DNA from 4 places in the Corynebacterium humireducens NBRC 106098 genome. Region 1 is predicted to be linked to each of the others. Evidence: riboswitches for the same ligand, from Rfam matches in the RefSeq annotation. Region 1 holds a riboswitch; each other region holds the start of a gene.

Region 1 (7,750 bases):
AACCGCAGGGCCCTGCTCAAGGTTCCGCGTCTGGGCCCCAAGGCGTACGAGCAGTGCGCGGGCTTCCTCCGCATCACCGGCGGCAGCGACCCGCTCGACGCCTCCGCCGTCCACCCGGAGGCCTACCCGGTCGTCGCCCGCATCGCGGAAGCCACCGGGCTGGGCGTCTCCGAGCTCATCGGCAACACCCGGGTGCTCTCCTCCCTGCGGCCCGCCGACTTCGCCGACGACACCTTCGGCATCCCGACGGTCACGGACATCATCGCCGAACTGGACAAGCCCGGCCGGGACCCGCGCCCGGAGTTCCGGACGGCGACGTTCCGGGAGGGCGTCGAGAAGCTCTCCGACCTGCGGCCCGGCATGATCCTCGAGGGCACCGTCACCAATGTCGCGGCCTTCGGCGCCTTTGTCGACGTCGGTGTCCACCAGGACGGCCTCGTCCACGTCTCCGCGATGTCGGACCGCTTCGTCTCGGACCCGCACGAGGTGGTGCGTTCGGGTGAGGTCGTGAAGGTGAAGGTGATGGAGGTGGACGTCGACCGCCAGCGCATCGGCCTCAGTCTCCGCCTCGACGACGAGCCCGGGAAGTCCGGGAAGTCCGGGAAGCCTGCGAAACCCGCGAAGAGCCGGCAGAAGCCGCGCCGGGAGCAGGCGGCCGGGGGATCGATGGCCGAGGCCCTCAGGCGGGCCGGGCTGAAGTAGGCTCCCGCGGCGTTCAGCGCAGGCCGTTGATCCCGCCGGGCAGGTCGATGAACTCGTAGCCGAGGTCCGCGTACCTCGCGCAGAACTCGGCCGAGCGCATCCCCGAGGCGCAGTGCACGACCACCCGCTCCGCATCGCCCAGGCGGCGGCGGATCGTGTCGGGGGAGAAGATGTCCGAGAGCGGCAGACGCACCGGGTTCAGCTCCGCGAGGGAGTCGTTGAGCATCTTCTCGTGGGGCTCACGGATGTCGAGGAGGACGGCCTTGCCGGCGCGGACGTCGTCGAGAAGCGCCTCAGCGGGATTGAATGCACACATGTCCCCACCATACGACGGTTCCAGCGAGGTCACGGGCGTGCGCGCCGGGTCCGCCAGGATCTGGAACGTGCGGGTAGAGCCGGGGAAGGCGTCGTAGCTGAACATGCGGCCCGGCACCACGTCGAGGCCGGCGAGCCAGCCGATGGCGGTGGTGGCCAGCAGGCCGCCGACCACCGCGGTGGTGGCGCCGAGGACGCCGGCGGTGGCGCAGTCGGGGATGGAGTCGCCGCGCGGCTGCTCGGGGAACAGGTCACGCAGACCGACGCCGCGCTGCGCGGGGCCGGAGTTGAACAGGCACACGTCGCCGTGGAAACGCAGCACCGTACCCCACACCAGGGGGGTGCCGGTGATCTCGGCGGCGTCGGCGACGAGGTACTTCGTCTCGAAGGAGTCGGAGCCGTCGAGGACCAGGTCCACGGACCCCACCAGTTCCACCGCATTGTCGACGGTCAGCCGCTCGTTCAGCGCCGTCACCGTGATCCCCGGCTGCAGCTCCCGGAGACGTTCGGCGGCGACGTCCACCTTCACGCGCCCCACGTCGGAGGCCCCGAAGAGGATCTGACGGTGGATGTTGGTGATGTCGACGGTGTCGTCGTCGATGACCGTGATGTGGCCGACACCGGCGGAGGCCAGCGACTGCATCGCCGGGCAGCCGAGGCCGCCGGCGCCGATGACGAGGACGTGGGCGCGGTGCAGCCGCTCCTGCTGCTCGAGGCCGTAGCCGGGCAGGGCGAGCTGGCGGGCGGTGCGGCGCAGTTCAGGCTCGGGGAGCACTACAGCACCTGGTCCGACCAGGAGACCAGCCCGTCGAAGCTGGAGGAGGCGACGGCGTGCTCGCGACGTGGGATGCGTCCGGCGCCGGCGGCCAGGCGGCCCGCCTCGACCGCGTGGCGCATGGCCTGCGCCATCGCCACCGGGTCCTGCGAACGGTTGACCGCGGAGGCCAGCAGCACGCCGGAGCAGCCCAGCTCCATGGCGAGCGCGGCGTCGGAGGCGGTGCCGACGCCGGCGTCGAGAAGCACGGGCACCGTGGCGCGCGAGCAGATGAGCTCGATGTTGTGCGGGTTGAGGATGCCCAGGCCCGTGCCGATCGGCGAGCCCAGCGGCATGACCGCCGCGCAGCCGACGTCCTCGAGACGCTTGGCCACGACCGGGTCGTCGGAGGTGTAGGCCAGGACGACGAAACCCTCGGCGACGAGGAGCTCGCAGGCGTCGATGAGCTCGACGACGTCGGGAAGCAGGGTGTGCTCGTCGGCGATGACCTCGACCTTCACCCAGTTCGTGCCCAGTGCCTCCCGGGCGAGCTTCGCGGTGATGACGGCGTCGCGGGCGGTGCGGCAGCCCGCGGTGTTCGGCAGCGGGGCGATGTCGAGGCGCTGCAGCATGTCGAACACGGACTCGCCCTGGTCGGCCTTCGCCGCGTGACGACGCATCGCCACGGTGGTCAGCTCCGTGCCGGAGGCCACGAGCGAGTCCTCGAGCATGGACATGGACGTCGCGCCGCCGGTGCCCATGATGAGGTGGGACTCGAAGGTGCGGTCGGCGATGGTGAGCATGGGTCAGCCTCCCTGGACTGCGGTGAGAATGTCGATGGTCTGGCCCTCCTCGAGGGCGCGGTCCCATTCGGAACGCGGCACGACGTCACCGTCGACGGCGACGGCGACACCGGCGCCCGGCAGCTGACCGAGGGTCTCCTCGAGCAGCCCGAGCAGGGTGGTGGCGGTGGTGGACACGGACTCGTTGTTGACGGTGAGGTTCATGATCACTCCTGGTGGGCGGTGTGACGGTGCGGGTCGCAGGCCGCCAGATCGATGCCCGGGTCGGTGCCCTCCACGAGGTGGACCGCCACGTCGGCGGCCAGCGCGGTGAGCAGGATCCCGTGGCGGAAATAGCCGGTCGAGACGATGAGGTGCTCGTTCACCCTCCCAAGGTACGGAAGATCATCCGGCGTGCCCGGACGTGCCCCCGTGGTGGCCTCGAGGAAGTCGCACTCCTCGATGCCCGGCACCAGGCGGGTGGCGTCGCGCAGCAGGTCGTGCACGGCACCGGTGCGGGGGATGGGGCGGTCATCTTCACGGCTCGTCGCGCCGATGGCCAGCGTGCCGTCCGTGCGGGGGATCAGGTAGACGGGACGGTCCTCGACGAAGCCCCGCACCACCCGCGTGAGCAGCGGCTGCAGATGCTCCGGCACCCCCAGGCGCAGGATGTCACCGTACACGGGCCGCAGCTGCAGACCCGGGTGCAGGGCGGCGGCACCGAGCCCGTTGGCCAGGATGACCTGGCCGGCGGGCAGTTCCTCCGCCCGCTCACGGACGACACGCACGCCGAGGTTCCCCAGTGCGTCGAGCAGCGCCACCGCGAACATCCGCGGGTTGACCTGGTGGTCGCCCGGGATGTGCACCGCGCCCGCCAGCTGCGGCGACAGCGCCGGCTCCAGCGAGCGGGCCTGCCGCAGCGGCAGCCGCTCCGCGGTCATCGAGTGCTGCGCCTGGTAGTCGGTCAGCTCGGCCAGGTGCGTGGCGTCCGCCCGGTCCGCCGCCACGACGAGGGTGCCCTCGGTGCGGTGCCCCGTGGGCAGGTCCGTGTGCCTGCCGACGACCTCCAGCAGCCCCGGATACAGCTCCGCCGAACGCAGCATGAGCGGGAAGAGCGCCTCCTGCCGGTACACCACCTCGGCGACCGGGGCGAGCATGCCGCCCGCGTGGTGGGTGGCACCCGACGCCGGGGCCGGGTCCTGCAGGGTGACCCCGTGGCCGCGGTCGGCCAGCCGCAGGGCGGTGGCCAGGCCGACGAGCCCGCCACCGACGACCGTGATCACTTCCGCCCCTCCTCGAAACCGGCGATGAGCCGCGCCGCGTACTCCTGCGGGTCCGGCGCCTCCATGAGGCCACGGACCACGGCCAGGCCGGCCACACCGGTGGCCCCCAGGTCGGCGGCGTCCTCGGCGCGCACGTCACCGATGGCGACGACCGGGACCTGCGACACCGCCACGATGTCGTGGTAGCCTTCCACGCCCAGCGGGGTCCGGCCGGACTCCTTCGTCGGGGTCGGCCGGTAGGGGCCGGCACCGACGTAGTCGATGAGGTCGCCGTAGCGGTTCGCCGCCTCCACCAGCTCCCGCGTGCCGGTGGTCAGACCGACGATGGCGTCGGGGCCGAGCAGCTCACGGACCGCCGGGACCGGCAGGTCGGTCTGCCCGACGTGCACGCCGTGGACGGGCAGCCCCTGCCGCCGGAGGGCGAGGGCGACGTCGACGCGGTCGTCGACAAGCACCGTGGCACGGTCGCCGACCTCGCGGGCGACGGTCGCCGTGAGTTCGTACAGGTCCAGCGCGTCGATCGGCTTGCTGCGCACCTGGACGATGCCGCAGCCGCCGTCGACGGCCCTACGGGCCACCCCGATGATGTGCTCCGGCGTACCGGAGCCCGTCACGAGGTAGCAGCGCAGGTCAAGGGTGGGTCGCATTGTTCACCGATTCGAGATAGACGTTGGAACCGCGCTTGCGGAACTCCTCTGACATGGTACGCATCCCCTCGACCGCCTCCGGCTCGCCGACCTGCGGGATGCCCAGCTTCGCGCCGAACGTGTCGCGGATGTCCTGGCTGATGCGCATGGAGCAGAACTTCGGGCCGCACATCGAGCAGAAGTGCGCCGTCTTCGCCGGCTCCGCGGGCAGGGTCTCGTCATGGTAGGCCTGCGCGGTCTCCGGGTCGAGGGAGAGGGCGAACTGGTCGTGCCAGCGGAACTCGAAACGCGCCTTGCTCATCGCGTCGTCCCAGTCCCGCGCACCGGGGTGCCCCTTCGCGACGTCCGCGGCGTGGGCCGCCAGCTTGTAGGTGATCACGCCGGTCTTGACGTCGTCGCGGTTCGGTAGACCGAGGTGCTCCTTCGGGGTGACGTAGCAGAGCATCGCGGTGCCGCCCATGGCGATGTGTGCCGCGCCGATGGCGGAGGTGATGTGGTCGTAGCCCGGCGCGATGTCCGTGACCAGGGGGCCGAGGGTGTAGAAGGGGGCATCGGAGGCCCACTCCTGCTCCAGCTCGTTGTTCACCTGGATCATGTTGAGCGGCACGTGGCCCGGGCCCTCGACCATGACCTGGACGTCGTACTCCCACGCCCGGCGGGTGAGCTCGCCGATGGTCTTCAGCTCGGCGAACTGGGCGTCGTCGTTGGCGTCGGCGAGGCTGCCCGGACGCAGGCCGTCGCCGAGGGAGAAGGCGACGTCGTACTGCGCGAAGATCTCGCAGAGCTCGTCGAAGTTCTCGTACAGGAAGGACTCCCTGTGGTGCGCCAGGCACCAGCCCGCCATGATCGAGCCGCCGCGGGACACGATGCCCGTCACCCGCTCCGTGGTCAGCGGGATGAAGGGCAGGCGGACACCGGCGTGGACGGTCATGTAGTCGACGCCCTGCTCGCACTGCTCGATGACGGTGTCGCGGAAGATCTCCCAGGTCAGGTCCTCGGCGACGCCGTCCACCTTCTCCAGCGCCTGGTAGATCGGGACGGTGCCGATCGGGACGGGGGAGTTGCGCATGATCCACTCGCGGGTGGTGTGGATGTCGTTGCCGGTGGACAGGTCCATGACCGTGTCCGCACCCCAACGGGTCGCCCAGCGCAGCTTCTCCACCTCCTCCTGGATCGACGAGGTGACGGCCGAGTTGCCGATGTTCGCGTTGATCTTCGTCAGGAACTTCCGCCCGATGATCATCGGCTCGGACTCCGGGTGGTTGATGTTGTTCGGCAGGATCGCGCGGCCGCGGGCGATCTCCGAGCGCACGAACTCGGGGTCGCAGTGCTCACGCAGCGCGACGAACTCCATCTCCTTCGTGATGATGCCCTGCCGCGCGTAGTGCATCTGCGTCACCCTCTTCCCCTTCTGCGCGCGCAGGGTCGGGCGCTTCTCGCCCTTCCACTCCGCCGACGCCGCGCCGCGCCGGGTCGCCGTCCGGCCGTCATCGGCCAGGTTGCGGGGACGTCCCTCATACTTCTCGACGTCGCCCCGCTCCTCGATCCACCCCGCCCGCAACGCCGGCAGGCCGACGGTGACGTCGCACTCCGGGCCGCGCGTGCGGTAGATGCGGAACGGCTCGTTCGGGCCGTCGGGGGAGTCGTCCAGGAGGATCTCCGTCTCAGGGACACTCAGACCGTTCTTCTCGATCGGGGAGAATCGGTGCTTGGGGTGGATTTCCGTTCCGGAGTCATGGGTCGGCTGCATGCCATCGCCTCTCTTCCTACGCTGGTGCTAACCAGACAGGTTCATACGGTGCTCGCGCGGCGTCACTAGCGCGATCTCAGCCCGATGCCTCGGGCGCCCGTGGGGTCGGGAGGAAGCCTACCACCTCCCGGGCCCGGAGATTTTGCGGGGGAGGGGCGGGTATGGGAGACTGTGCGGGTTGTATGTAACGGGCACGAACCGGTCGAGCATCCCGACACAGGGAAGAGCCGCCAGGGTCCTCTGTCCAGAACTGAAAAGGAACATGTCGCATGAACATTCTCGACAAGGTTGATTCCGCGCAGCTGCGCGAGGACATCCCGGCCTTCCGCCCGGGTGACACCCTCGACGTCCACGTCAAGGTCATTGAGGGCTCCACCGAGCGTACCCAGCTGTTCAAGGGTGTCGTCATCCGCCGCCAGGGCTCCGGCATCCGCGAGACCTTCACCATCCGCAAGGTCTCCTTCGGTATCGGCGTGGAGCGTACCTTCCCGGTCCACTCCCCGAACATCGCCTCCATCGAGGTCGTCCGCCGCGGTGACGTCCGTCGTGCGAAGCTGTACTACCTGCGCGAGCTGCGCGGCAAGGCAGCCCGCATCAAGGAGAAGCGCTAAGCTCCACCGGAATCGCCCCACACCTGCACGGTGTGGGGCTTTTCTTTTTGGCGCCTATTGACACTTTAATGTGTCCTGGGTTACATTGATCGGACAAGCTTCACCGGGCAGTTAGAGATAAAGGTCAGGGTGAAGAAGTGAATCCCGGTAGTCCCGTCGCAAGACGGGGCCCGGGATTTGCGCCGTTCAGGGGGTACGGTGGGCTCATGAAGCTGGTTGACGCGCCCCGTGGCCGCGACGTCCTCATGGAGCTCGCCCTGGCGGCAACCGACACAGTCGACCACCCCCTGCACTCGGCGCTCTTCCACGCCACACGCCCCTTCGAGACGTCGAACGTCTCCTACTACACCATCGACGGAGGCTCCTCGACGCCGTCGCCTGACTGGCCGGACGTGACGCCGGGGGAGGTGGCGGCACTCCTGGATGGCACACCCCTGGTGGAGCCGACCGTCGACATGCTCCGGAACTGTGTGGCCGACGCCGTGGACAACGCCGCCTACTGGCAGCCGCCCTCCGGGTGGGACCATCTGCTGGCGACCCCGGAGATCCGCGCGGCGCTGACCCGCGTGGAGGAGCACCTGGTGGCCCCCTGGTTCGACGCCCCCTTCGACGGGGACGACCAGTGGGAGCTGTGGTGGCGCGATGGACACCGTGACGAGGCGCCTGCCCCGCCCTCCTCCCGCGTCCTGCGGCGCTGGGCAGAGCAGACACGGCGGGAGGAGGCGAGGAGGAACCTTGGCGGCGGCGAATGGTGGTCGACCCCGCCCTTCGGGCTGCCGGTGACGACCACGCTGCTTCCCGACGCCACCCCGGCCGGCCTGCACTTCATGGAGGATTCCTTCGGCTGGAGACAGGTCCGGTGCCGACGGGTGGAGGTACCTGATTCTCCCCGCGTCCTCGAGATCA
Region 2 (7,750 bases), 350 kb from region 1:
CGTTCACCGCCATGGGCATGCTCATGGGCGGCACCATGACCTCGGAGATGGTCCTGGCCCTGGCCAACCTCATCTGGTTCCTGCTGGTCGGCGCGGTCGGCTGGGTGATGTTCACCCAGAACCTCGACGCCGCCGGCTGGTACAACGCGATCCCCTCCGTGGCCCTCGCCTCCGCCCTGGCCCTCGCCTTCGACGGCGTGTTCCCCTGGATGCAGATGCTCATCCTCTCCGCCTGGGCCCTCCTCGCGACGGCGCTCGCGGTCAAATGGTTCCGCTTCGAGGCCTGATCAAGCACCCGACACACCCCACACCCGACACCAAGCGACAAAGATAGGATGGGCGACGTGACTGACACCGCCACCCCTGCGAACGCCACTGACCATTCACCAGCTACCCGGGGCCCCTCGGTGCGTCTCCAGCGCATCCTGGCCATGATCCTGCTCATCGCGCAGGGCGGCATCACCGTCACCGGGTCGATCGTCCGCGTGACCGGCTCCGGCCTCGGCTGCGACACCTGGCCCAACTGCCACGAGGGTTCCCTCGTCCCCGTCGCCGGCGCCGCCCCGGCACTCCACCAGGCCATTGAGTTCGGCAACCGTCTGCTCGCCTGGGTGCTGGCCGCCATCGCCCTGGCCGTGTTCATCGCCGTGTGGCGGGCGCGCCGTCGCCGGGAGATCATCGTCTACGCCCTGCTCTCCGGCATCGGCATCATCACCCAGGCCGTCATCGGCGGCATCTCCGTCCACCTGGACCTGAAGTGGTGGGCGGTGGCCATCCACTTCCTGCCGTCGATGGTCCTGGTGTGGATCGCCGCACTCCTCTACATGCGTCTGGCCGAGCCGGATCACCTGCCGCAGGTGCGTGTCTTCGCTCCGAGCATCCGCCTGCTCACCGTGGTCGCCGCCGTCTCCCTGTCCGTCGTCCTCATCACCGGCACGATGACCACCGGCGCCGGCGTGCACTCCGGTGACGCGGGTGTCGGCATGGAGGGTCGCCTGGAGGTCGACATCGCCCTCATGGCCTACATCCACGCCGCGACGATGTACGTCTACCTGGCCACCACCCTGGCCGTCATGTGGCTGCTCTACCGGGGCATGGCCAACCGGGACGCGAAGAACACCGGCTGGATCCTCGTTGTCATGATCGGCGTCCAGTGGGTGATCGGCGTCATCCAGTTCAACATGGGCATCCCCCGCTGGACGATCCCCGCGCACATCGCGATGAGCTCCGTCGTCGTCGCGTTCTCGGCGTTCCTCTACGCCCACGGCCTGCGTCGCCTGACCCCGGGACAGAAAAACGCCACCGTCACCGCTGAGTGATGGCTAGCCTGGATGCCATGAAGGCAATCCAGATCACAGCTACCGGAGGACCTGAGGTCCTCGTCCTGCGCGACATCGAGGCGCCGGTCCCCGACGACGACGAAGTGCTTGTCGACGTCCTCGTGGCCGGCGTCAACTACATCGACACCTACTACCGGGAGGGTGTCTACCACGCGGGACTCCCCTTCGTGCCGGGTCTGGAGGGCACCGGCCGGGTCGTCCACGACCCGCAGGGCGAGATCGCCCCCGGCACCGTCGTCGCCTGGTGTGACGCCTTCGGCTCCTACGCCGAGCAGGTGTGCGTGCCCCGCGACCGCCTCGTCGCCGTCCCGGAGGGTGTCGACCCGACCGTGGCGGCCTCCATGCTCCTGCAGGGCATCACCGCCCACTACCTCACCTACGGCGTCTACGACCTGCAGGAGGGGGATTCCTGCCTCATCACCGCCGGTGCCGGTGGCGTGGGCCTGCTGGCCACCCAGATGGCCGCGAACAAGGGGGCACGCGTCTACTCGGTGGTGTCCACCGACGAGAAGGCCGAGCTGGCGTTGGAGGCCGGTGCCACGGAGGTGTTCCGGTACTCCGAGAACCTGGCCGAGATCGTGCGTCGTCGCAACGGTGGCGTGGGTGTGGACGTGGTCTACGACGGCGTCGGCCGGGACACCTTCCACGAGTCCCTCGAGGCGGTCCGCCCGCGCGGCACCGTGTGCCTCTTCGGCGCTGCCTCCGGGCCGGTGGAGCCCTTCGACCCGCAGCTGCTCAACACGCATGGGTCGATCTTCCTCACGCGTCCCTCGATCGGCGCCTGGACGTCCGGGGAAGGTGAGTTCCGCATGCGTGCGCAGGCGGTCACCCAGGCGGTTGTCGACGGCACCCTGAAGTTCCGCATCTCCGGCGAGTACGCGCTCGCCGACGCCGCCCAGGCGCACCGGGACCTGCAGGGGCGCAGGACGACCGGGTCGATCGTCCTCCACGTCCAGGACTAGGTGCGGCTGAGCGCCATAGCGGAGAGTGTCCGTATCGGGTGGATGTTCTCCCGGGGTGGCCCGCCGTCGGGAGGCAGGTGTACCACCCCACCCGCCCGGCGTTCCAGTCGACCGTTGCGGGGTGGGGCGTTCGGGTCGTCGTCATTGCGCGCGTTGTGCACGGCACACGCCATCGACAGGTTCTCTATGTTCGTCTCCCCACCCTGCTCCCACGCTGTCAGGTGGTGCACCTGGCACTGGTTCGCCGGGGTGGTGCACCCCGGGTGCGGGCACAGGATCGTCTCCGCGGATAGGAGGACGCGCTGCTTGAAGTTGGCGAAGCGCTCGTCCCGGTACACGTTGACCCCACCGCGGACAGGGTCGAAGATCCCGACGTAGCCCTCCTCCACCATCGCCTCGGCGACCAGTTCGGCGCCGGTGATGGTGGTGCCGTCGGTGCGGGCGAAGACGGTCTCGTCGCCCTCCTGCCGGAGCACCTTCGTCGACTCCGGCAGCGGCAGCACGGTGATCACCACCTCGCGGGCGGGCCCGCCACCCCGGGTGTCCAGGAAGGCGTCGAACATCGCCTGCTCGTAGGTCAGCCGCGGGTCGTCGCGACGGAGCTGGCCGGCCACGGTGCGAATGCCGCCGAGCACGTCGGCGATGACGCGCTCGGGACCGGTGACCGTGAAGGTGCGGTTGCCCAGGGCGTCGGTGTTCTTGCCGCCCTTGAGGGCCCGTCGGCCGTAGGCCTTCCTCTCGGCGTCCTCCACCCCGCGGTTGTACTCGCGCACGCGGGTGGCGGCAGCCCGGTCGATCTCCTCCACCGTGCCGCGCAGGGCGCACAGCTCGACGCGCAGCTCCCATTCGGTGACGGCGGCGCCGGCCAGGAGCTTCCGGACATGCTTCTCGACGACCATGAGCGCGTCCGGGGACAGTCCGGCACCGGCGGCGCGGGCGGCGGCCTGCCGGGCGCGTTGCCGGGTGGGCCCGTGGTAGGTGGCGGCGTGCCGCGCCCACGCGGCGGCGTCGCGGATGCCGAGTGCCTCGAGGTCAGCGACGGTGACCGCGCCGGAGGCGATGTCGCCCAGCACGGTCATGGCCCGCAGGGCCCGCAGCATCTCGAGGGTGTTCATGCCCCGCACGGTAGACGGGCGACAGGCACTCGTCGAGAAGCACCTTCCCAGGCCTGTGGACAGACCCGGCCTGTCCACAGATTCCGGTGTTCCGGTCACACGACCGGTTGACAATCCCTAGCGCAGCGGGTCGAAGGGGCGGATCGTCGGGTGGGTCTCGCCGGTGTCGATGAGCTGCGCCAGGTACCGGCCGGTCGCGGGGCCGAGGACGATGCCCCACATGCCGTGGCCGCCAGCGACGTAGACGTTCTCGGAGGCCGTGCGTCCGACGAGGGGTCGCCCGTCCGGGGTGACGGGGCGGGAGCCCACCCACTCGTCGTGCCGGTTGTCCAGGTCGACGCCCGTCATGACGCGCCGGGCCTGGTTGACGATCGCCTCGATGCGCCGCGGGTGGAGCGGTTCGTCGGGGCGGCGGAACTCCATCGTCCCGGCGATGCGGAAGCGTCCCCGGTAGGGCGTGCAGGCGATGCGGTGGTGCGGCAGGTAGACGGGGTGCTCGGCGGGCTGCTCGGTGTCCACGGTGAAGGAGTAGCCGCGTCCGGCCTGCACGAGGGTGCGCACGCCGTGGGCCTGGGCCAGGCGGGGCAGCCATGCGCCGGTGGCGATGACCACGGTGCCGGTGCTGAGGCGCTCGCCGGTGTCGAGGACGACGGCCGGGTCGGTGCCGCCGACGACGCTGACCACGTGGGCGTCGGTACGCAGGTGTCCGCCCCGGTCCACGACGGCCCGGCCGAGTGCCTCGACGTAGGGTCCGGGTTCGATGAAGCGTTGGCCATCGAGGCGGTAGGCGCAGGTGACCGCGTCGGAGAGCATGGGCGCCAGGGAGGTCGCGGCGTCCAGCGGGGTGAGCGGGGCCTCCTGGCCGTGGCGCACCACGCCGTCGAGCTCGCGGAGGAAACCGGCGGCCTGGGACTCCTTCTCGAAGGCGATGACGAAGGGGCCCTCCCGTGTCCAGGCGTCGACGCCGCCGAGCTCCAGTTCGTCGAAGGCGGCGAGGGCGACCAGGTCGATGGGGGTCAGTGCGGCCATCGTCGCGTCCCAGGCCCGGGCGGTGGCCTGCGCCATGAAGCGGGCGAGGAAGGCCCACAGGCCGGGGTCGACGCGGAGGGGCATGGAGAGGGCGGCGTCGGCGTCGAGAAGCGCGGTGGGGCCGTAGCGCCACAGGCTGGGGTCGGACAGCGGGATGGTCTTCGCGGGGGCCAGCCAGCCGGCGTTGCCCCAGGAGGCGCCGGCGGCGACGCCCTCCCGGTCGAGGACGGTGACCTTGTGGCCGCGTTCCTGCAGGTGCCAGGCGGTGGCGAGGCCGACCATGCCGGCGCCGATCACGGTGGTGTCTCTGACTCTGCTCATGCGCCCTATGGTAATCTCTGTCACATCGACATGGGGTGCGCGGTCGCCGCGCTGAGATCACACCCACGGAACCTGCTCTAGTTCGGACTAGCGAAGGGATTGTCATCACTGTTCTGCACGCCCGCGACATGTTGCGTACAGATGCGCCTCTGGTGCAGTGCCTGACCAACACGGTCGCCGCCGCCCTGAGCGCCAACGTCCTCCTCGCCGCCGGGGCCTCCCCCGCGATGATCGACACCCCGGAGGAGGCGGGGGATTTCGCCCGTCTGGCCGCCGGGGTGCTGGTCAACATGGGCACCCCGACCGCCGCCCGCTACGAGGCGATGCGCGCCGCCGTCCGCGGCGCCACCGACATGGACACCCCCTGGGTCCTCGATCCCGTCGGCGCCGGCGTCCTCGGTCACCGCACGAGGTTCGTGCGCTCCCTGCTTGCCGACGCCACCCTCGCCGCCCCCGCCGCAATCCGGGGCAACGCCTCCGAGATCGCCGCCCTCGGTGGCGGCGGGGCCGGGGGCCGGGGCGTCGACACGGCGCACCGTGTCACAGACGCCCTGCCGGCCGCGCGGGCCCTCGCGGAGAGCACCGGGGCGGTCGTCGCGGTGTCCGGCCCCGTCGACCTCATCGTCTCCCCCGGCCGCGAGACCTGGCTGACCTCCGGTGACCCGCTGCTCACGCGCGTCAGCGGCACCGACTGCGCCCTGGGCGCGGTGTGCGCGGCGTACCTGGGACTGGGCGTCGGGAAGCATGACGCCGTGCTCGCCGCACACGCGCACCTGGGGGCCGCCGCGCAGGTCGCGGCGCGTTCCGCCACCGGGCCGGGCGGCTTCGCGGCCGCCTGGCTCGACGCCGTCCACCACCTCACCTCCGCGGAGATCGCGGACCTCGTCTCCTGGAAGGATCACCCATGACCCCCCGTATTCTCTCCATCGCCGGCACCGACCCGACCGGCGGCGCCGGCGTCCAGGCCGACCTGAAGTCCATCGCCGCGGCCGGGGGCTTCGGCATGGCCGCGGTCACCGCCCTCGTCGCCCAGAACACCCACGGCGTGCGTTCCGTGCACACCCCGCCGCACGACTTCCTGCGGGAGCAGCTGGCCGCCGTCTTCGACGACGTCACCGTCGACGCCGTGAAGATCGGCATGCTGGGCGACGCCGAGACAGTCGCGGTCGTCTCCGCCGCGCTGGAGGCCCACCCGGTCCCCCACGTCATCCTCGACCCGGTGATGGTGGCCAGCTCCGGCGACCGCCTGCTCAACGAGGACGCCGAGGCCGCCGTGCGTGACCTGGTGCGCCGCGTCGACGTGATCACCCCGAACCTGCGTGAGCTGGCCGTGCTCTGCGACGCGGAGATGGCCACCACCCTCGACGAGGGCATCGAGCAGGCCCGGGGGCTGGCGGCGGAGACGGGCACGGTGGTGATCGTCAAGGGTGGGCACCTGACCGGCCCGGAGGCCGACAACGCGGTCGTCTCCCCCGACGGTGCAGTGCACCACGTGCCGACGCCGCGCGTCGACACGCAGAACACCCACGGCACCGGCTGCTCCCTGTCCGCCGCTCTGGCCACCCGCATCGCCGCCGGCGACAGCGTCGCCACCGCCCTCGAGTGGGCGACCCGCTGGCTGCACGAGGCCATCACCCACTCCGACGCCCTCGACGTGGGCACCGGCCACGGCCCCGTCGACCACTTCCACCGCATGCGCCGCCTCGAGGCCGCCGCCTCCGCCCGCCCGTGGGCCCCGCGCACCGACGTGCCCGCCCCCACCCCGCACCTGGCGCCCGCCGGCCCGCACACGCAGGCCATGTGGGACGCCACCGGTGAGGTGTGGAACGAGATCATGGACCTCGCCTTCCTCCGCGAACTGTCCTCCGGCGCGCTGCGCCACGCGGACTTCGCCTTCTACCTCGACCAGGACGCCCAGTACCTCAACCGCTACTCCCGCGCCCTGGCGCTGCTGTCCTCCCGCGCACCGGCCCAGGCCGACCAGATCTTCTGGGCGGAGTCCGCACGCGAGGTCCTCGCGGGTGAGGCCCAGCTGCACCGCGACTGGCTCGGCGGCAACGACCTCGAGGTGACCGACCCCTCCCCGATCACCCTCGCCTACACCAACTTCCTCGTCGCCTCCTGCGCCGTCGAGCCCTACGTGGTCGGCGCCGCCGCGGTGCTGCCCTGCTTCTGGCTCTACGCGGAGATCGGCATGGAGCTGGCCCGGGCCAACACCCCGGACCACCCCTACCACGCCTGGCTGTCGACCTACGGCGGCGAGGAGTTCAACGCCGGGGCCCGCGCCGCGATCGAGCGCACCGAGGCCGCCCTGGCGGCGGCGTCCCCGGAGGAGCGGGAGCAGGCGATGACCGCCTACCTCAGGGCGTGCGTGTACGAGCGGGAGTTCTTCGCCCAGGCTGACCGGGCCTGGTGAGGACGGCCACGAGAAAATCGGAGCCCTCGGTGAAGGGCTGCAGGTCCCACGTCCCGAACAGGTGCTCCGGTTCCAGGCCGGCCGCCGTGGCGGTGGCCAGGAAGTCGTCGAAGGCCCACCCGCGGCCCGCCCCGAAACCGGCGACGAAACGGCCCCCGGGACGCAGCGCCGCCGCGATGTTGTCCAGCGCCGCCTGACGCCCGAAGGGGTCGAGGAAGCACATCACGTTGCCCGCCGCGACCACCAGGTCGCAGTCCGTCGGCAGCGGGTCGTGGCAGAGGTCGCCGACGCGCCACTCCCCCTCGTAGCGGGCACGGGCATGGTCGATGAGCACGGGGTCGATGTCGATCCCGGTCACCCGGTGCCCCCGTTCTGCCAGGTAGCCGCCCAGGCGGCCCTGCCCGCAGCCCGCGTCGAGGATGCGGGCGCCGCGGGGGACGAGGGCGTCGATAAGCCGGGCCTCGCCGTCGATGTCCTCGCCCCGGTCGAGCATCGTCTGCCAGCGGCGGGCGTAGTCGTGGGAGTGGGAGGGATTGCGGTCGGTGAGCTCTCTCCAGGTGGACATGC
Region 3 (7,750 bases), 730 kb from region 1:
GGTGTAGCCGGTGAGGTGGAACACCTGCTCGGCGAGGAGGGGGAGGGTGGTCTGCTGTTGGCCGACCATGCCGCCGACGAGGGCGTTGACGGCCACGAGCAGGGTGAACTGGGCGGCGTTCTGCCGGAGGCCGAGTTGTGGTCGGGTCATGCCAGGCTCCTCAACTATTCAATGAATTGCTTGAACAGTACAATCAGGGGCATGCCACCGCAAGCGAGCGACCCCCGCGCCTTCAAGGACGAGATCTTCGGCCACATCGCCCGGATCGGCGCCGCCCTGGGCCACGCCAAGCGCGTCGAGATCCTCGACGTGCTCCTGCAGGGCGAGCGCACCGTCGAGTCTCTCTCGCAGCAGGTCGCCGCCTCCGTGGCCAACACCTCCCGCCACCTGCAGATCCTCGCCGCCGCCGGCCTGGTGACCCGCCGCGCGGAGGGCACCTCCCGCGTCTACCGCGTCGCCGACGACGAGGTGGCCGACCTCCACCTCGCCGTCCGGGGGCTGGCGCAGTCGCACATCGCGGACATCAGCACCCTCGCCGACGCCTTCTTCGCCGAGGTCGACGGCGTCCGTGCGGTCTCCTTCGAGGAGTTCGACGACCTGCAGCGCGCCGGTGACGCCCTGCTTGTCGACGTCCGCCCCGCCCCCGAGTTCGCCGCCGGCCATGCGGAGGGCGCGGTCAACATCCCTCTCGCCGACCTCGACCGCCGCCTCGCGGAGCTGCCCGCCGACCGGACGGTCGTGGCGTACTGCCGCGGCCCCTACTGCGTCTTCGCCGCCCACGCGGTGACCCGCCTCCGGGAGGCGGGCCTGCAGGCGGTGAGGCTCGCGGAGGGCTACCCCGAGTGGCGGGCGGCGGGTCGCCCGGTGGGGCGCCGGAATTCCTCCTGACCGGCCGCGACAACTTGGGCGCGGCGCCCTGATGTTTCCCCTGGCGAGGGACGAGTCGACGCCGATGTCGCCTACCGGTCGGAGTCTCGCTAGTGCGCCGCCGCTTCCTTCCGGCCGGTCAGCGCCTGCACCCCGTCGACGGTGAGGGCGACCACCATGCCCCACAGCAGGCCGAACACCAGCGAGAAGAAGGTGTTGACCAGCCAGCCGAGGATGCCGCCACCGGCGGCGACCTCCAGGGAGTGGATCGTGTCGTAGGGCCAGGTGACGCCGAACTCGGCGAGGCCCACCAGGATGATGTGGCCGCCGACCCACAGCATCGCGAATGTGCCCACCACCGCGATCGTGGACAGCACCTTCGGCATCGCGGTGACCAGGCCACGGCCGAAGGCGGCGCCGGGGCCGCCCCGTTCGGTCATGTGGAGGCCGATGTCGTCCATCTTCACCAGCACGCCGACCGCGCCGTAGACCAGGGCGGTGATGCCGATCGCCACGACCACCAGGACGGCGGCGCGGAAGGCCATCGGCTGGTGGGCGACCTCGTTGAGGGAGATGACCATGATCTCCGCGGAGAGGATCAGGTCGGTCATGATCGCGCCCTTGACCAGTTTGTCCTCGTCGGCGGCGGTCTTGTCTGCACCCTGCGCGTGGGTGTCCCCCTCGCCCTTGCCGTGGCCCTTGAGCTTGTGGAGCACCTTGTGGGCGCCCTCGAAGCACAGGTACGTGCCGCCGAGCATGAGGATCGGGGTCAGCGCCCACGGGGCCAGCCAGGACAGGAGCAGGGCGACGGGGAGGATGATGACCAGCTTGTTGACCAGTGAGCCCTTGGTGATCCGCCAGATCATCGGCAGCTCACGGGCCGGCTGGATGCCGGTGACGTAACGGGGGGTCACGGCGGCGTCGTCGACGACCACGCCGGCGGCCTTCACCGAGGTCTTGCCGGCGGCCGCCGCCACGTCATCGACGCTGGCGGCGGCGGCGCGGGCGATGAGGGCGACGTCGTCAAGCAGTGCTAGAAGTCCACCGGCCATGGTGCGCACCTTTCAGGGAGGAAATAAGAACATTCTAGAGCGTTCCTTAGAATGGTCGCATGAGAACAGCAGTGGTGGGTGTCGGTGCGGTCGGTGGATGGTTCGGCGGGTCCCTGGTGCGGGCGGGGCATGACGTGGTGTTCATCGCGCGCGGCGAGACCCTCGACGTGCTGCGCACCGAGGGGCTGCGTCTCAACGACGACCCGCCGATCCCGGTGGACGCCGTCGGCAGTCTCGCCGAGGCCGGCCCCGTCGACGTCGTCCTGCTGGCGGTGAAGGTCACCGCCGCGACCGACCTCCCCGCGCTTCTCGACGCCCTCCCCGCCGGCGCCCACGTCGCCGTCACGCAGAACTCCGTCGAGGTGCCCTCCCGCGTCGCCGCGGTCGTGGGGTGGGAGCGCACTCTGCCGGGTGTCGTGCGCGGCTACTACCACCACACCGGCCCGGGGCGGGTGGAGTTCCACGGGGGCCCTGTGTCGTATGACGTGGGAGGGGAGGAGAGAGTCGTCGGAAAGCTGGTGGCGGCGCTGAACTCCGCGGGCGTCGACGCCACCGCACGTGACGACATCATCGTCGACGTGTGGGAGAAGGCCATGTACGTGACCACCACCGGGGCGCTCGGGGCGCTGGCGCAGGCCCCGCTCGGGGAGCTGCGCACCCGGCTGCGGCCGACGCTGGAGGCGCTCATGCGGGAGGTCGAGTCCACGGCCCGCGCGAACGGGGTGCCGCTCAGCGACGACGTGGTCGAACGCACCCTGGAGTTCGCCGACCGCATGCCCGCCACGGCGACCAGTTCGATGCACCGGGACCTGCTCGCCGGGCGTCCCCACGAGCTGGACTCCCAGGTCGGTGCGATCTGCCGGATGGCGGCCCGGCAGGGCGTCGACGTGCGGCTCCATGACCTTCTGCTGGGGGTGCTGGGGTAACGTGACGGACATGACGGCTTCCTCCACTGCCCGGGTCAGGTGTGATCGCCCGGGGCGTTACGCTCGGTCCCTGGTCTCCACTTTCGCCGACACGGCGCACACGGAGTGGGATGCCGAGGAAGGCCGCGGGCACCTCGTGTTCACGTGGGGGCACGACGCCGAGGTGGACATGATCGCCGGCGACGGGGTCCTCCTGCTGCACCTGGAGTGCGCCGCCGCGGAGCTCGAGCAGCTGGAGAGGCTCATCGGGCGCGGCGTCGTCGAGCTCGCCGGCGACGCCGACGTGGAGGTCGCGTGGAAGCGTCCCGGAGGTCAGGACGGTACCCGCTGGGTCGCTGGGCTAGACTGACGCCCGACCACTTTCGTCCACGGGTGCCCGGTGCGAGTCCGGGCTGAGATGCCGCAACGGCGGACCGTCGAACCTGATCCGGTTAATACCGGCGCTAGGGAGATCCCAGTGACCACCACTGCTGCAAGAACGCGCGCCCGCTCCTCGTGGCGCGTCATCGACATCATCATCGCCTCCGTCCTCGGCGTGGCGACCGGCCTCATCTTCTGGGTGTGGAACTCCATCGGCTTCGCCTGGACCACCGCCATGGATGCGCTCACCCCCGGCTTCGGCGGCCTGGCCCTGGGCATCTGGCTGCTCGGCGGCGTCATCGGCGGGCTGGTGATCCGGAAGCCGGGTGCCGCGATCTTCGTCGAGGTCCTCGCCGCCGCCGTCTCCGCGCTGCTGGGCAACCAGTGGGGCATCGAGACCCTCTACCACGGCATCGCCCAGGGCATCGGCGCGGAGCTCGTCTTCGCGGCCTTCGCGTACCGGCGTTTCACCCTCCCCGTCGCCATGCTCGCCGGCGCGGGAGCCTCGGTGGGCAACTTCCTGGTCTCGCTGTTCACGAGCGCGAACATCGCGAAGTCGCTGGCCTTCAACTCGATCTACCTCACCTGCGGCGTGATCTCCGGGGTGATCCTCGCGGGGCTCCTCGGCCACTGGTTGGTCAAGGCCCTGGCCGGGACCGGCGCGCTGGACCGTTTCGCGGCCGGACGGAAGCGCGTGTAGATGACTGCACTCGTCGAGGCCCGCGGTCTCGGCTGGCGGCACGCCTCCCGGGTGGACCCGGCGCTGGAGAACATCTCCCTGCGCCTGGAACGCGGGGAGAAGGTGCTGCTGACCGGCCGTTCCGGCGCAGGCAAGTCCACTCTCCTGGCCGCGCTGGCCGGCCTGCTCGGTGACGAGGAGGACGGCGACCAGACCGGCACCCTCACCATCGACGGGACGGTCGGCATGGTCCTGCAGGACCCCGACTCCCAGGTCATCGCCTCCCGCGTCGGCGACGACGTCGCCTTCGGCTGCGAGAACCTGCGCATCCCGCGCGAGGAGATCTGGCCGCGCGTGCGCCGCGCCCTCGACCTCGTCGGCCTCGACCTGCCGCTGGACCACCCGACCCGGCACCTGTCCGGCGGGCAGAAGCAGCGTCTCGCCCTGGCGGGCGTCATCGCCATGGGGGCGGATCTCATCCTCCTCGACGAGCCCACCGCCAACCTCGACCCCGTCGGGCAGCGCGAGGTCGTCGAGGCGGTGACCGCCGTCGCCGCGGAGACCGACGCCACGCTGTTCGTCGTCGAGCACCGCCCGCAGCTGTGGGTCCCGCTCATGGACCGTTTCCTCCACCTCGACGAGGACGGCCTCCACGAGAGCACCGCCGCCGGCCTGCCCGCCCCGCCGGTCCTGCCGGCCGCCCGCGGCGTGGCCCCCGGGACGCCGCCGCTGGTCAGCGCCCGTGACCTGCAGACCATCTGGGGGCCGCCGCGCACCCTCGACCTGCCGCAGGGCGCGTCGACGGTCATCACCGGGCCCAACGGCGCCGGGAAGTCGACGCTCGCGCTGACGCTGGCCGGGCTTCTCGACCCCGTCGGCGGCGAGCTCACCTACGCGGAGGAGCTGCGGCAGGGCCTGCGGAAGAGCCCCCACGCCTGGAGTTCGCGGCAGCTTGCACAGCGGGTGGGCTACGTCTTCCAGGACCCGGAGCACCAGTTCGTCGCCCGCACCGTCGCCGAGGAGATGGCCGTGTCCGGCGGCCCGCAGGAGCGTATCGACGACCTCCTGCACCGCCTCCGCCTCACCCACCTCGCCGACGCCAACCCCTTCACCCTGTCGGGCGGGGAGAAGCGCCGGCTCTCCGTGGCCACCGCCCTGGTCAACGCCCCCGCGCTGCTCGTCCTCGACGAGCCGACCTTCGGCCAGGACCCCACCACCTTCGTCGAGCTCGTCGGCATGGTCCGGGAACTCACCGACCGCGGCGTGACCGTCGCGTCGATCACCCATGACGAGCTCTACGCCCACGCCCTCGGCGACCATCTCGTGGAGGTCCGATGAATCTGCTCGCCGGCATCAACCCGGTCACCCGCATCCTGGCCCTCATCCTGCTGACCACGCCGCTGCTGCTGTCGGTGGACATCGTCTCCGCGGCGGTGGCGCTGGGCTTCACGCTGCTCGCGGCCCCGTTGTGCGGGGTGAGCTGGGGCCGGCTGCTGCGGCGCGGCTGGCCGATCCTGCTGGCCGCGCCGTTGGCGGCGGTCCCCATGGCGCTCTACGGCCGCCCGGAGGGGGAGACGTACCTCCACTTCCTGCTCATCCACGTGACGGACAACTCCCTGCAGCTGGCGGCGGCGATCTTCGTGCGTGTGCTGGCGGTGGGGCTGCCGGTCGTCGTCCTGTCGGCGGACGTCGACCCCACGGACCTCGGCGACGGCCTGGCGCAGGTGCTGCGTCTGCCCGCCCGTTTCGTGCTGGGGGCGGTGGCGGCGACCCGCCTGGTCTCCCTGTTCCGCGACGACCTCGACTCCATGCGCCGCGCCCGCCGGGCCCGGGGCATCGCCGACCAGGGGCGCATCCGTCACTTCCTCACGCTCGCCTTCGGCCTGCTCGTGCTCTCTCTGCGGCGCGGCACCAAGCTGGCCACCGCGATGGAGGCCCGGGGCTTCAACCGCGTCGCCGAGCACGGCCGCACGTGGGCGCGGGAGTCGACGCTCTCGGGCCGCGACTGGGTCGTCATGTCCGTGTGCCTCGTCGCCTCCGTGGCGGCCATCGGCATCGCGGTGGCGGTCGGTTCCTTCCGTTTCCTGGGCGTGGCGTGACACGCCTGACGGTGCTCGTCGACGGTCCCTCCGGGGCCGGCAAGACCACCTTCGCCACTGCCGTGGGGCGGCGCACGGGCCTGCGGGTGGTTCACCTCGACGACTTCTACCCGGGCTGGTCCGGGCTGGCGGAGGCCTCCCGCATGGTGGTCGAGGACGTGCTGCACCCGACGCGACCCGGCTACCGACGCTGGGACTGGGAGGCCGACGCCCCGGGGGAGTGGGTGGCGCTGGACCCGCGGGAGTCGCTCATCGTGGAGGGGGTGGGGGCGGTGACGGCGGCGTCGATAAGCGCTGCGCGGGAGCTGGGCGAGGTGCTCAGCGTGCGTATCGACGCCCCCGTGGACGTCCGCCGCGTCCGTGCCCTGCGCCGCGACACCGGCTACGGACGTTTCTGGGAGATGTGGGCGGCGCAGGAGGAGGCGTTCTACGCCGAGCACGGTGCTGTTCCGGTGGACTTTGCGTTGACCTGGTGAGGAAATCCCACAGAGTCTCGGCATGGAGCAGGGGTCCGATCGGGCGGGGGGTGACGTCGGGGGTGGCGGTGGCCGGGGGCTGAGCACCGGCTGATAACCCCCTGAGCAGCCGGAAAGGTGACACTAGTTCATGGCGTGTGCGTAACCTTGTGGTCACAGTCTCATCACAAGTGGGGGGTGATGGACGTCACGCGGTAGCGTGAACAGAAGATTAAGTCCTTTCACACTGGAGGTCCACCACATGACACTCAGCAAGAAGACTCTGGCCCTACTCGCAGCCACCACACTCGGGTTCGGCCTGGTCGCCTGTACCGATTCCGGGGACAACGGAGCCGCCGGCGGCTCCGGCGGGGACAAGTACATCCTCGCCAACGGCACCGAGCCGCAGAACCCGCTCATTCCCTCGAACACCAACGAGGTGGGCGGCGGACGCATCGTCGACATGATCTACTCCGGCCTCGTCTACTACGACGCCGACGGTGAGATCCACAACGAGATGGCCGAGTCCATCGAGCCCGAGGGGGAGAAGAGCTACCGCGTCACCCTCAAGGACGGCTGGACCTTCGCCGACGGCACCGAGATCACCGCCCAGCACTTCGTGGACACCTGGAACCACGCCGTGGCCAACTCCCACCTCTCCGCCTACTTCTTCGAGCCGATCCTCGGCTACGAGGAGGGCAAGGAGTCCATGGAGGGCCTCGAGGTCATCGACGACAAGACCTTCACCATCGAGCTGAACCAGCCCGAGGCCGACTTCCCGATGCGCCTGGGCTACTCCGCCTTCTACCCGCTGCCCGACGAGGCCCGCGAGGACGAGGCCGGCTTCGGTGAGAAGCCCAACGGCAACGGCCCCTACAAGCTGCTCGAGTGGAACCACAACCAGGACGCCACCATCGTCCCGAACGAGAACTACCAGGGCGAGCGCACCCCGCAGAACGACGGCATCAAGTTCGTCTTCTACGCCCAGCAGGACGCCGCCTACAACGACCTCCTGGCCGGCAACCTCGACGTCCTGGACGCCATCCCGGACTCCGCGTTCGCCACCTTCGAGAACGAGCTCGGTGACCGCGCCGCCAACCAGGCCTCCGCCATCTTCCAGTCCTTCACCATCCCGGAGCGCGTCGAGCACTGGGGCGGCGAGGAGGGCAAGCTGCGTCGCCAGGCGATCTCCCACGCCATCAACCGCGCCGAGGTCACCGAGGCCATCTTCCAGGGCACCCGCACCCCGGCCACCGACTTCACCTCCCCGGTCCTGCCGGGCTACGACGGTGACATCGTGGGCAACGACGTC
Region 4 (7,750 bases), 450 kb from region 1:
TCAGGTCGGGGGCGGGGACGGTGGGGCGTCGATTAGCCTGGGTCCCATGACTCTCCCCTCCCCCAGCCCGGAATCTTTCGCGGTCGTGACCGGCGCCAGCCAGGGCATCGGCATGGCCATGGCCCGTGACCTCGCGTCGATGGGCCACAATCTGATTGTGGTGGCGCGTCGAGAAGCGGTGCTCCGCGAGCTTGCCGACGCCCTCGAGGCCGCCCACGGCGTCACCGTCGAGGTCGTCGCCGCCGACCTGAGCAAGCATGAGGACGTCTCGCGCCTCATCGAGCACATGGATGCGCGGGAGGTGTCGATCCTCATCAACTCGGCGGGTATCGCCACGTTCGGCCCGCTGGTCAGGCAGGACTGGGATCATGAGGTCGATCAGTTCCACCTCAACGCCACCGCCGTGCACCGGCTCACGCGCGCGGTTCTCGACGGCATGCTGGCCCGACGCTCCGGCGCGATCTGCAACGTCGGTTCCGCGGCGGGCAACGTGCCGATTCCGAACAACGCGACGTACGTGTTCACGAAGGCCGGCGTCAACGCCTTCACGGAGGCGCTGCACTACGAGCTCAAGGGCACCGGCGTGACGTGCACGCTGCTCGCGCCGGGTCCGGTGCGGGACGCGGTGGTGCCGGAGGAGGAGAAGTCGATCGTCGACAAGGTGGTCCCCGATTTCCTGTGGACCACCTACGAGTCCTGCTCCCGCGAGACCCTCGAGGCGATGGCGAAGAACCAGCGCCGCGTCGTCCCGGGTCCGCTGAGCAAGGCGATGAACGCGATCTCCAAGGTGGCGCCGACGGGGCTGCTCGCCCCGCTGATCGGCCGTTTCTACGCGAAGATGGGAGCCTGACGTGAACGTCGCACCGAAGAATGACCGCCTCGTGTGGGTCGACCTGGAGATGACCGGTCTCGACCCTGACAGGCACGTCATCGTCGAGATCGCCGCGCTGGTGACCGACGCGAACCTGCAGATCATCGGCGAGGGCGTCGACCTGGTCGTCCACGCCACCGAGGAGGAACTGGCGGAGATGGACGATTTCGTCACCAACATGCACGAATCCTCCGGCCTCACCGAGCAGATCCGCACCTCGACCGTGACCATGGAGGAGGCCGAGGACGCCGTGCTCGCGCTCATCGCCGAGCACTGCAGCCCGGAGCACCCGGCCCCGCTGGCCGGCAACTCCATCGCCACGGACCGGGCGTTCCTCCGTGCGCAGATGCCGCGTCTCGACGCCGCCCTGCACTACCGCATGGTCGACGTCTCCTCCATCAAGGAGCTGGCACGCCGCTGGTTCCCGAAGGCGTACTTCAACCAGCCGGAGAAGGGACTGGCCCACCGCGCGCTGGCGGACATCGTGGAGTCCATCCGCGAACTCGACTACTACCGACGCTCCGTCTTCGTCCCCGCGCCGGGCCCGGAGTCCGCCGCCGCAGCCGAGTGTTCGGCGGCCGCAACCGCCCACTACCAGCGGTTTTTGTAATTCGGGGATAATGGGTTAATCTGTAGTCCGCTGCGATACAGCAGCGATGGTGGCTGTAGTTCAGTTGGTAGAGCACCAGGTTGTGATCCTGGGTGTCGCGGGTTCGAGCCCCGTCAGCCACCCCGAGGGAAACGCCCTCCGGCTTCGTGCCGGAGGGCGTTTCGCATTTCCCACACGCAGGGTCGAGAGGACATGGTCGGGGCCGGAGTGGTCTCGAACGTGCACCGCGCCTGGCGGACTGGTCCCGACCATGTGATCCCGCACCAGCGAAGGGCGCTCCCCGCCCCGCCCATCTCCTATACTGTCGGCGCCAGTCAACCAAAGGAGAGAACATGACGTTCAGCATGGACAAGGGCAACGAGTTCGTCGCGGAGACCCAGTCGCCGGAGGGCGCGGCGGCCTGGAAGGAGCAGCTCGACGCCTTCGCGCCGGGCGCGTCCGACTGGGTCGTCGGTGCCGTGTTCGGCGGCACCTACCAGCGGGAGGGCATCGACCTGCGCACCCGCCAGCTGCTCAACATCGCCGCGCTGGCCGCGATGGGTGGCGTTGAGCCGCAGCTCACGGGCCACATCAAGACGGCTCTCGACGTGGCCGGGATGAGCCGGCAGGAGGTCGGCGAGTCCATCGTCCACCTCATGCCGTACATCGGCGTGCCCAAGACGCTGGCCGCCATGCGCTGCATGAAGGCCGCCGTCGAGGGCTGACCCCCTACTCCGAGAGGTGCCCGCGCAGCGTCGTCCCCTGGTAGGAGGTGCGGAACACGCCGCGCTCCTGCAGGACGGGGATGACCATGTCGACGAAGTCCTCGATGCCGGCGGGCAGGGACGGCGGCATGAGGTTGAAGCCGTCGGCGCCGCCCTCCTCGACCCAGCGCTGCATCTCGTCGGCGATCTGCTCGGGAGTGCCCACGAAGGTGGCGTGCCCGCCGCCGGCGGCGAGGTAGCCCAGCAGCTCACGGACGGTGGGCTGGCGGGACTCGATGATGCGCAGGATCGTCGCGTAGCGGCCCTGCGGTCCGGTGAACTCCTCCAGTGGCGGCAGCGGAGGCACAGGGGCATCGAGTTCCCACTCCGAGGTGTCCTGCTGGATGAAGTACTCCAGCCCCCGCAGGGCGTCCGCGACGGGCAGCAGCTCGTTGAGCGCGCGCTGCTTGGCGCGGGCCTCCTCCTCGGTGCGGCCGACATAGGTGACCAGGCCGGGCATGACGATCAGCCCGTCCGGGTCGCGGCCCAGCTCCTGTGCCCGGCGGCGGACGTCGAGGCGGTACTCGCGGGCCATCTCCAGGTCCCACGCCACGGCGTAGATGCCCTCGGCGTAGCGGGCCGCCAGGTCGCGCCCCGGCTCGGAGGCCCCGGCCTGGAACAGGACGGGGCGGCCCTGCGGGCCGGCGGGGATGTTGAGCGGACCGGCGACGTCGAAGAAGTCGCCGGAGTGGTGGGGCGTCGACAAGCGGGAGGCGTCGGCCCAGGACTCGTCGCACACGACGGCGTCGGCCGGGAAGGAGTCCCACAGGTCGTTGACCACGCGGATGAACTCGTCGGCGCGGGCGTAGCGCTCGGCGTGCGGCGGGAGGGCCGGCATGCCGTGGTTGCGGGCCTCGTCGTCGCCCATGGAGGTGACGACGTTGATCCCGGCGCGCCCACCGGAGATGTGGTCGAGGCTGGCCAGGAGGCGGGCGGCGTGGAACGGGGGCCAGAAGGTCGCGGAGATGGTCGTGACCAGGCCGATGTGTTCCGTGGCGCGGGCCAGGGCGGTGAGCGTGGTCACCGGCTCCAGGAACCAGGCGGGGCCACCGCCGACGCCGCCGATCGCCGCGGACTGGCCGTCGGCGAGGAAGAAGGCGTCGAGGCAGCCGCGCTCGGCGATCTGCGCGAGCTCCTCCCAGTAGGTGATGTCACCGAGGCGGTGCACCGAGGAGTCCTCCGCACGCCAGGCGGAGGTGTGGTGTCCCGCCGCGAAGGCGAAGAGGTTGATGTGCACGGATCTAGTCCTTGACCAGGCCGCCGTCGACGACCAGGTTCTGGCCGGTGATGGAGCGTGCCCACGGGGAGGCGAAGAAGAGGATCGCGTCGGCGAACTCCTCCGGGGTGGTCACCGACTGCAGCGGGGTGCCCTGCGCGATGAAGTCGAAGACCTCGTCCGGGGTGGCGGCGGAGGCGTCCGTCTTGCGCAGCAGGCCGCCGGACAGCATGTTGACGGTGACGCCGCGCGGTCCCAGGTCGGCGGCGAGGGTGCGGGTGAGGGAGAGCAGGGCGGCCTTCGCGGCGGTGTAGTCGTGGTACGGCACGACCGGGTACTGGAAGAGGTTGGTGCCGATGGTGATGACGCGGCCCGAACCGAACTCGTCGAAGCCCGGCAGCGCGGCCTGGGTGACGTTGAGGGTGCCCTGGACGGCGCCCGCGAACTGGCTCTCGAAACGCCCGTAGGTGATCTCGTCGGCCTTCGGGCGGGCGTCGCCGTCGAAGGAGAAGTCGATGAGCGCGTTGGACACGACGGTGGTCACGGGCGTGCCGAACGCCTCGCGGGCCTGCGCGAACAGGGCGTCGATCTGCGCGCGGTCACGGACGTCCGCCTGGATGGCGACCGCCTGCCCCGGGTGCTTCTCGACGAGCGCCTCCGCCTCCTCCGCCGAGGAGAAGTAGTTGATCACGACCTTGGCGCCCTCACGCAGGAACGCCTCGGTGACGGCCTTGCCGAGCCCGCGGGCTCCGCCGGTGACCAGCACGATCTGCTCGTTGATGGGTGTTGCGGTGATGGACATGCGTACGCCTTTCTCGGTGAGAAGGCGAAGGTAGCGCCTCGTGGACATTCCCTTCGCCAGCATTAACTGGATCAGGTTCGACGGGTGTGTTCTCAGCTGCCCTCTTCAGGGGCAGCACCCCGTGTCACGTGACCGCCACCATACCAACTCGCGGGGGCGGGCCCAGCCGGTGGCGTCGGGAAACCCCGGGCCGATACTTTCCGTATCCTCGATTGCACATCCACTAATGAAAGGACCGGAGCCATGAACGCTCACGATCCCCGCTCGCTCCACCCCACGATCGACCCACCGCAGCAGACCCAGCCCCACCCGGGCCTCGACGCCGAACTGGAGCCGAAGGCCGACCTCGGACTCGACACCTACGAGGGCCACGGCCGCCTCCGGGGCCGGAAGGCCCTGATCACCGGCGGCGACTCCGGCATCGGCGCCGCCGTGGCCGTCGCCTACGCCCGCGAGGGTGCCGACGTCGCCATCTCCTACCTCCCCGAGGAGGAGCCCGACGCCCGGAAGATCATCCAGGCCATCGAGGACGCCGGCCAGAAGGCCCTGGCGCTACCCGGTGACCTGCAGGAACTCGCACAGTGCGAGAAGATCGTCGCCGACACCGTCGAGGCCTTCGGCGGGCTGGACATCCTGGTGAACAACGCCTCCCGCCAGATCTGGCACGACGGCATCGAGAACATCCCCGACGAGGACTTCGACGCCACCATGAAGTCCAACGTCTACTCCGCCTTCCGCGTGACCAAGGCGGCGATCCCGCACCTGCAGCCCGGCGCGGCGATCATCTTCACCTCATCCATCCAGGCGTACCAGCCCTCCCCGCACCTGCTCGACTACGCCCTGACCAAGGCCGCGATGAACAACCTGTCGAAGGGACTGGCCGAGCAGCTCGCCCCGGAGGGCATCCGCGTCAACGCCGTCGCCCCGGGCCCGGTGTGGACCCCGCTGCAGCCCTCCCACGGGCAGCCGCCGGAGAAGATCGAGGGCTTCGGGCAGCAGACCCCACTGGGGCGCGCCGGGCAGCCGGCCGAGCTGGCCGGGGCGTTCGTGTTCCTCGCCTCCGACGAGGCCTCCTACGTCATGGGGGAGACGCTGGGCGTCACGGGCGGCACGCCCACCCCGTGATCACCAGGCCGAGGTCTCGTCGGCGTTGCCCTTCTTCCACTTCTCCCACGGGATGTTCCAGTCGCCGAGGCCGTCCCAGCCGGAGAGGGTCCCGCCGACGGTGTTGCGCACCACGACGGGGTCGCCGCGCTTGACGGTGTTCTGGAACCACTGCGCAGCCTCGTCGGTGACGTTGATGCAGCCGTGGGAGACGTTGCGGTAGCCCTGGTCCCCCACCGACCACGGGGCGCCGTGCACGTAGATGCCCGACCAGGACATCTGCGTGGCGTAGGCGACCTTCGTCTTGTAGCCGCCCTGGTCGTAGGCCAGGCCGTAGGTCATGGAGTCCATGATCATCGACTCCAGCTGGTCACCGACGATGTACGTGCCGTTCGGCGTGGCCCAGCGTTCCGTGTCCCGTCCCAGCGACACCGGGATGGTGCGCAGCACCTCACCGTTGCGGGAGACGGTCATGGTCTTGGTGGCGTCGTCGACGACGGTGCGCACGTCCTCGCCGATGGTGAAGCTCATCGCGTTGTCCTTCGAGCCCCACACGCCGCCGCCGAGATCCTTTCCGTAGAGGTCGGCCTCGACGGTGACCTCCGTGCCCGGGGTCCAGAACTCCGCCGGCCGCCAGCGCAGCTCGGAGTTGTTCAGCCAGTAGAACGCGCCCTCCACGGGCGGCGAGGTGGTCACGGTGATGGCGTCCTGCGCCGCCTGCCGGTCCTTGATGGGAGTGCCGAAACGCATGGTGATGGTCTGCGCGACGCCGACCACGGCGCCGTCGAGAGGTGCCAGGGCGACACCGCTTGTCGACGCCGGGTCGGGCGTCGAGAAGCTCACCGTCGTCCTCTGCCCCGCCCGGTCCTCTGCGACGACCTTGTACGTGCGGTGGTAGCCGAGCACCTCCGTGGTGGTCCACGTCCGGCCGTCCGCCGACAGCTCCGACTCCACGACCTTGCCGTCCTGGTTGGTCATGGTGACCGAACGCAGCCCCTCCTCCGAGGTGACGGTGACCGGCTCCGTCGGATCGTGGTCCCGGGCCCCGTCCTTCACCGACACCAGCGTCGGCGCCGGGGCGACGGACGTCTCCACCGCCGTCCCGCTTGCCGACGACCCCTCGATCGTGCAGCCCGCCACGAGACCGCCGACCAGTACGGCCGCGACCGCCCCTGCTCCGAACCGCCGCAGCGGGATGAAACCGAACCTCAAGAAAATTCCTCTGCCGTGGTACGGGGCGCACCGTCCGCGCCCCACTCAATACGTGACAGCGTAACCGTTCCGGGAGAGGCTGACCAAGATTCCATCATGAACCATGCTTTTAAGACGTGCATGACATGCCTCAAAAACGCCTTTTGACCTGGCGATTTGTCAGGTTACATGATTGCCTGTTATATTTTTCTTCGTTGCCCGGACAGCCCGAGACAAAGGGAAGAACGGAAAACGGAAAGCGCCATTAGCTCAATTGGTAGAGCAACTGACTCTTAATCAGTGGGTTCGGGGTTCGATTCCCTGATGGCGCACAACAAGGACAGGCCCCGCAGTGTTTCACTGCGGGGCCTGTTGCGTTGCTCCCGGGCTCCCCGAACAACGTCGAGATCACATCGTCGGGAGGACCCCCGCTACGCCGTATACGTTCGAGACCACATGTGCTTCCGACCATCTGGTCTCGAACTTGTCCGGCGCCCTACAGCAGCGCCACCGCACCGAACAGCGTCAGCGCCACCGCGACGATGTAGCCCGCCAGCTTCACCATCAACTCCTGACGCTCCCGCATCCACTCGAAGGCGCGCCCGAAAGCGGAGTACGGGTACGCACGTACCATGCCGACGAACACCGCCGACACGGTAGGCAGGCTGAGCGCCAGGCTGGCGTAGACGACGAGGCCGACGTAGCGCACAGCCACGTGGTAGTCACCGGCGGAGAGGTAGGCCAGGCCGGTGAAGAACGGCACGGAGGTGGCCGACTGCACCGCGCCGAGGATGAAGCCGACGAGCACCGTCTTCGCGGAGGGCGCCTGCAGGGGCTCCAGGATCCGGCGGACCAGGGGCGAGTCCCCGTCGCCGGAGCTGCGGAGGGTGAGCAAGAAGGTGAGCACGCCGGTGGCGATGAGCAGGATGCCGAACACCGGGGACTCCAGGGCCCGTTGCACCAGGTCGCCCAGCCCGTCGAAGACCAGCATGGTGACGAGGGAGAGGACGAAGACGCCGAACCAGTCGCCGGCGACGAGGAGGGTGACGATGCGTCGGTAGGCGGCGTTGCGGGGCAGCATGACGCCGAGGGCGACGATGACGCCGATGAGGAGGGCGTTGAGGGAGTCCAGCAGCCCGAAGGACACGGCCTGGAACACTAGATTCTCACCTCGTGGTGGTTGTTGCGCATAGGACGACCCTACAGTCCGGTG

What was found. Region 1 has a riboswitch for thiamine pyrophosphate ahead of thiC (phosphomethylpyrimidine synthase ThiC). Riboswitches for the same ligand answer to the same signal wherever they lie in the genome.
Region 2: another riboswitch for thiamine pyrophosphate. It lies ahead of thiM (hydroxyethylthiazole kinase); the one in region 1 lies ahead of thiC (phosphomethylpyrimidine synthase ThiC).
Region 3: another riboswitch for thiamine pyrophosphate. It lies ahead of B842_RS04910 (ECF transporter S component); the one in region 1 lies ahead of thiC (phosphomethylpyrimidine synthase ThiC).
Region 4: another riboswitch for thiamine pyrophosphate. It lies ahead of B842_RS10575 (3-oxoacyl-ACP reductase); the one in region 1 lies ahead of thiC (phosphomethylpyrimidine synthase ThiC).

Annotation. Positions count from the first base shown of each region.
Region 1 covers NZ_CP005286.1:1,686,285-1,694,034, reverse strand. The annotation lists gene B842_RS08430 (Tex family protein) at 1-702, shown strand, start outside; gene B842_RS13985 (ThiF family adenylyltransferase) at 716-1,792, opposite strand; gene B842_RS13980 (thiazole synthase) at 1,792-2,574, opposite strand; gene thiS (sulfur carrier protein ThiS) at 2,578-2,778, opposite strand; gene thiO (glycine oxidase ThiO) at 2,781-3,833, opposite strand; gene B842_RS08405 (thiamine phosphate synthase) at 3,833-4,483, opposite strand; gene thiC (phosphomethylpyrimidine synthase ThiC) at 4,467-6,233, opposite strand; TPP riboswitch at 6,229-6,344, opposite strand; gene rplS (50S ribosomal protein L19) at 6,503-6,844, shown strand; gene B842_RS08390 (hypothetical protein) at 7,051-7,750, shown strand, end outside.
Region 2 covers NZ_CP005286.1:1,331,889-1,339,638, reverse strand. The annotation lists gene B842_RS06685 (ABC transporter permease) at 1-287, shown strand, start outside; gene B842_RS06680 (COX15/CtaA family protein) at 345-1,319, shown strand; gene B842_RS06675 (quinone oxidoreductase family protein) at 1,337-2,302, shown strand; gene B842_RS06670 (HNH endonuclease signature motif containing protein) at 2,299-3,417, opposite strand; gene B842_RS06665 (NAD(P)/FAD-dependent oxidoreductase) at 3,535-4,767, opposite strand; TPP riboswitch at 4,789-4,884, shown strand; gene thiM (hydroxyethylthiazole kinase) at 4,866-5,675, shown strand; partial or broken gene B842_RS06655 (bifunctional hydroxymethylpyrimidine kinase/phosphomethylpyrimidine kinase) at 5,678-7,183, shown strand; gene B842_RS06650 (class I SAM-dependent methyltransferase) at 7,128-7,748, opposite strand.
Region 3 covers NZ_CP005286.1:959,265-967,014, forward strand. The annotation lists gene B842_RS04885 (MFS transporter) at 1-150, opposite strand, end outside; gene B842_RS04890 (metalloregulator ArsR/SmtB family transcription factor) at 202-888, shown strand; gene B842_RS04895 (DUF808 domain-containing protein) at 978-1,919, opposite strand; gene B842_RS04900 (2-dehydropantoate 2-reductase) at 1,979-2,845, shown strand; gene B842_RS04905 (DUF2218 domain-containing protein) at 2,856-3,194, shown strand; TPP riboswitch at 3,204-3,312, shown strand; gene B842_RS04910 (ECF transporter S component) at 3,303-3,905, shown strand; gene B842_RS04915 (ABC transporter ATP-binding protein) at 3,906-5,222, shown strand; gene B842_RS04920 (energy-coupling factor transporter transmembrane component T family protein) at 5,219-5,983, shown strand; gene B842_RS04925 (nucleoside/nucleotide kinase family protein) at 5,980-6,459, shown strand; gene B842_RS04930 (peptide ABC transporter substrate-binding protein) at 6,701-7,750, shown strand, end outside.
Region 4 covers NZ_CP005286.1:2,140,647-2,148,396, forward strand. The annotation lists gene cmrA (mycolate reductase) at 47-850, shown strand; gene orn (oligoribonuclease) at 852-1,481, shown strand; tRNA gene B842_RS10560 (tRNA-His) at 1,531-1,603, shown strand; gene B842_RS10565 (carboxymuconolactone decarboxylase family protein) at 1,814-2,185, shown strand; gene B842_RS10570 (LLM class flavin-dependent oxidoreductase) at 2,190-3,461, opposite strand; gene B842_RS10575 (3-oxoacyl-ACP reductase) at 3,466-4,242, opposite strand; TPP riboswitch at 4,273-4,374, opposite strand; gene B842_RS10580 (SDR family oxidoreductase) at 4,486-5,367, shown strand; gene B842_RS10585 (L,D-transpeptidase) at 5,368-6,558, opposite strand; tRNA gene B842_RS10590 (tRNA-Lys) at 6,797-6,869, shown strand; gene B842_RS10595 (membrane protein) at 7,034-7,696, opposite strand; gene B842_RS10600 (hypothetical protein) at 7,738-7,750, opposite strand, start outside.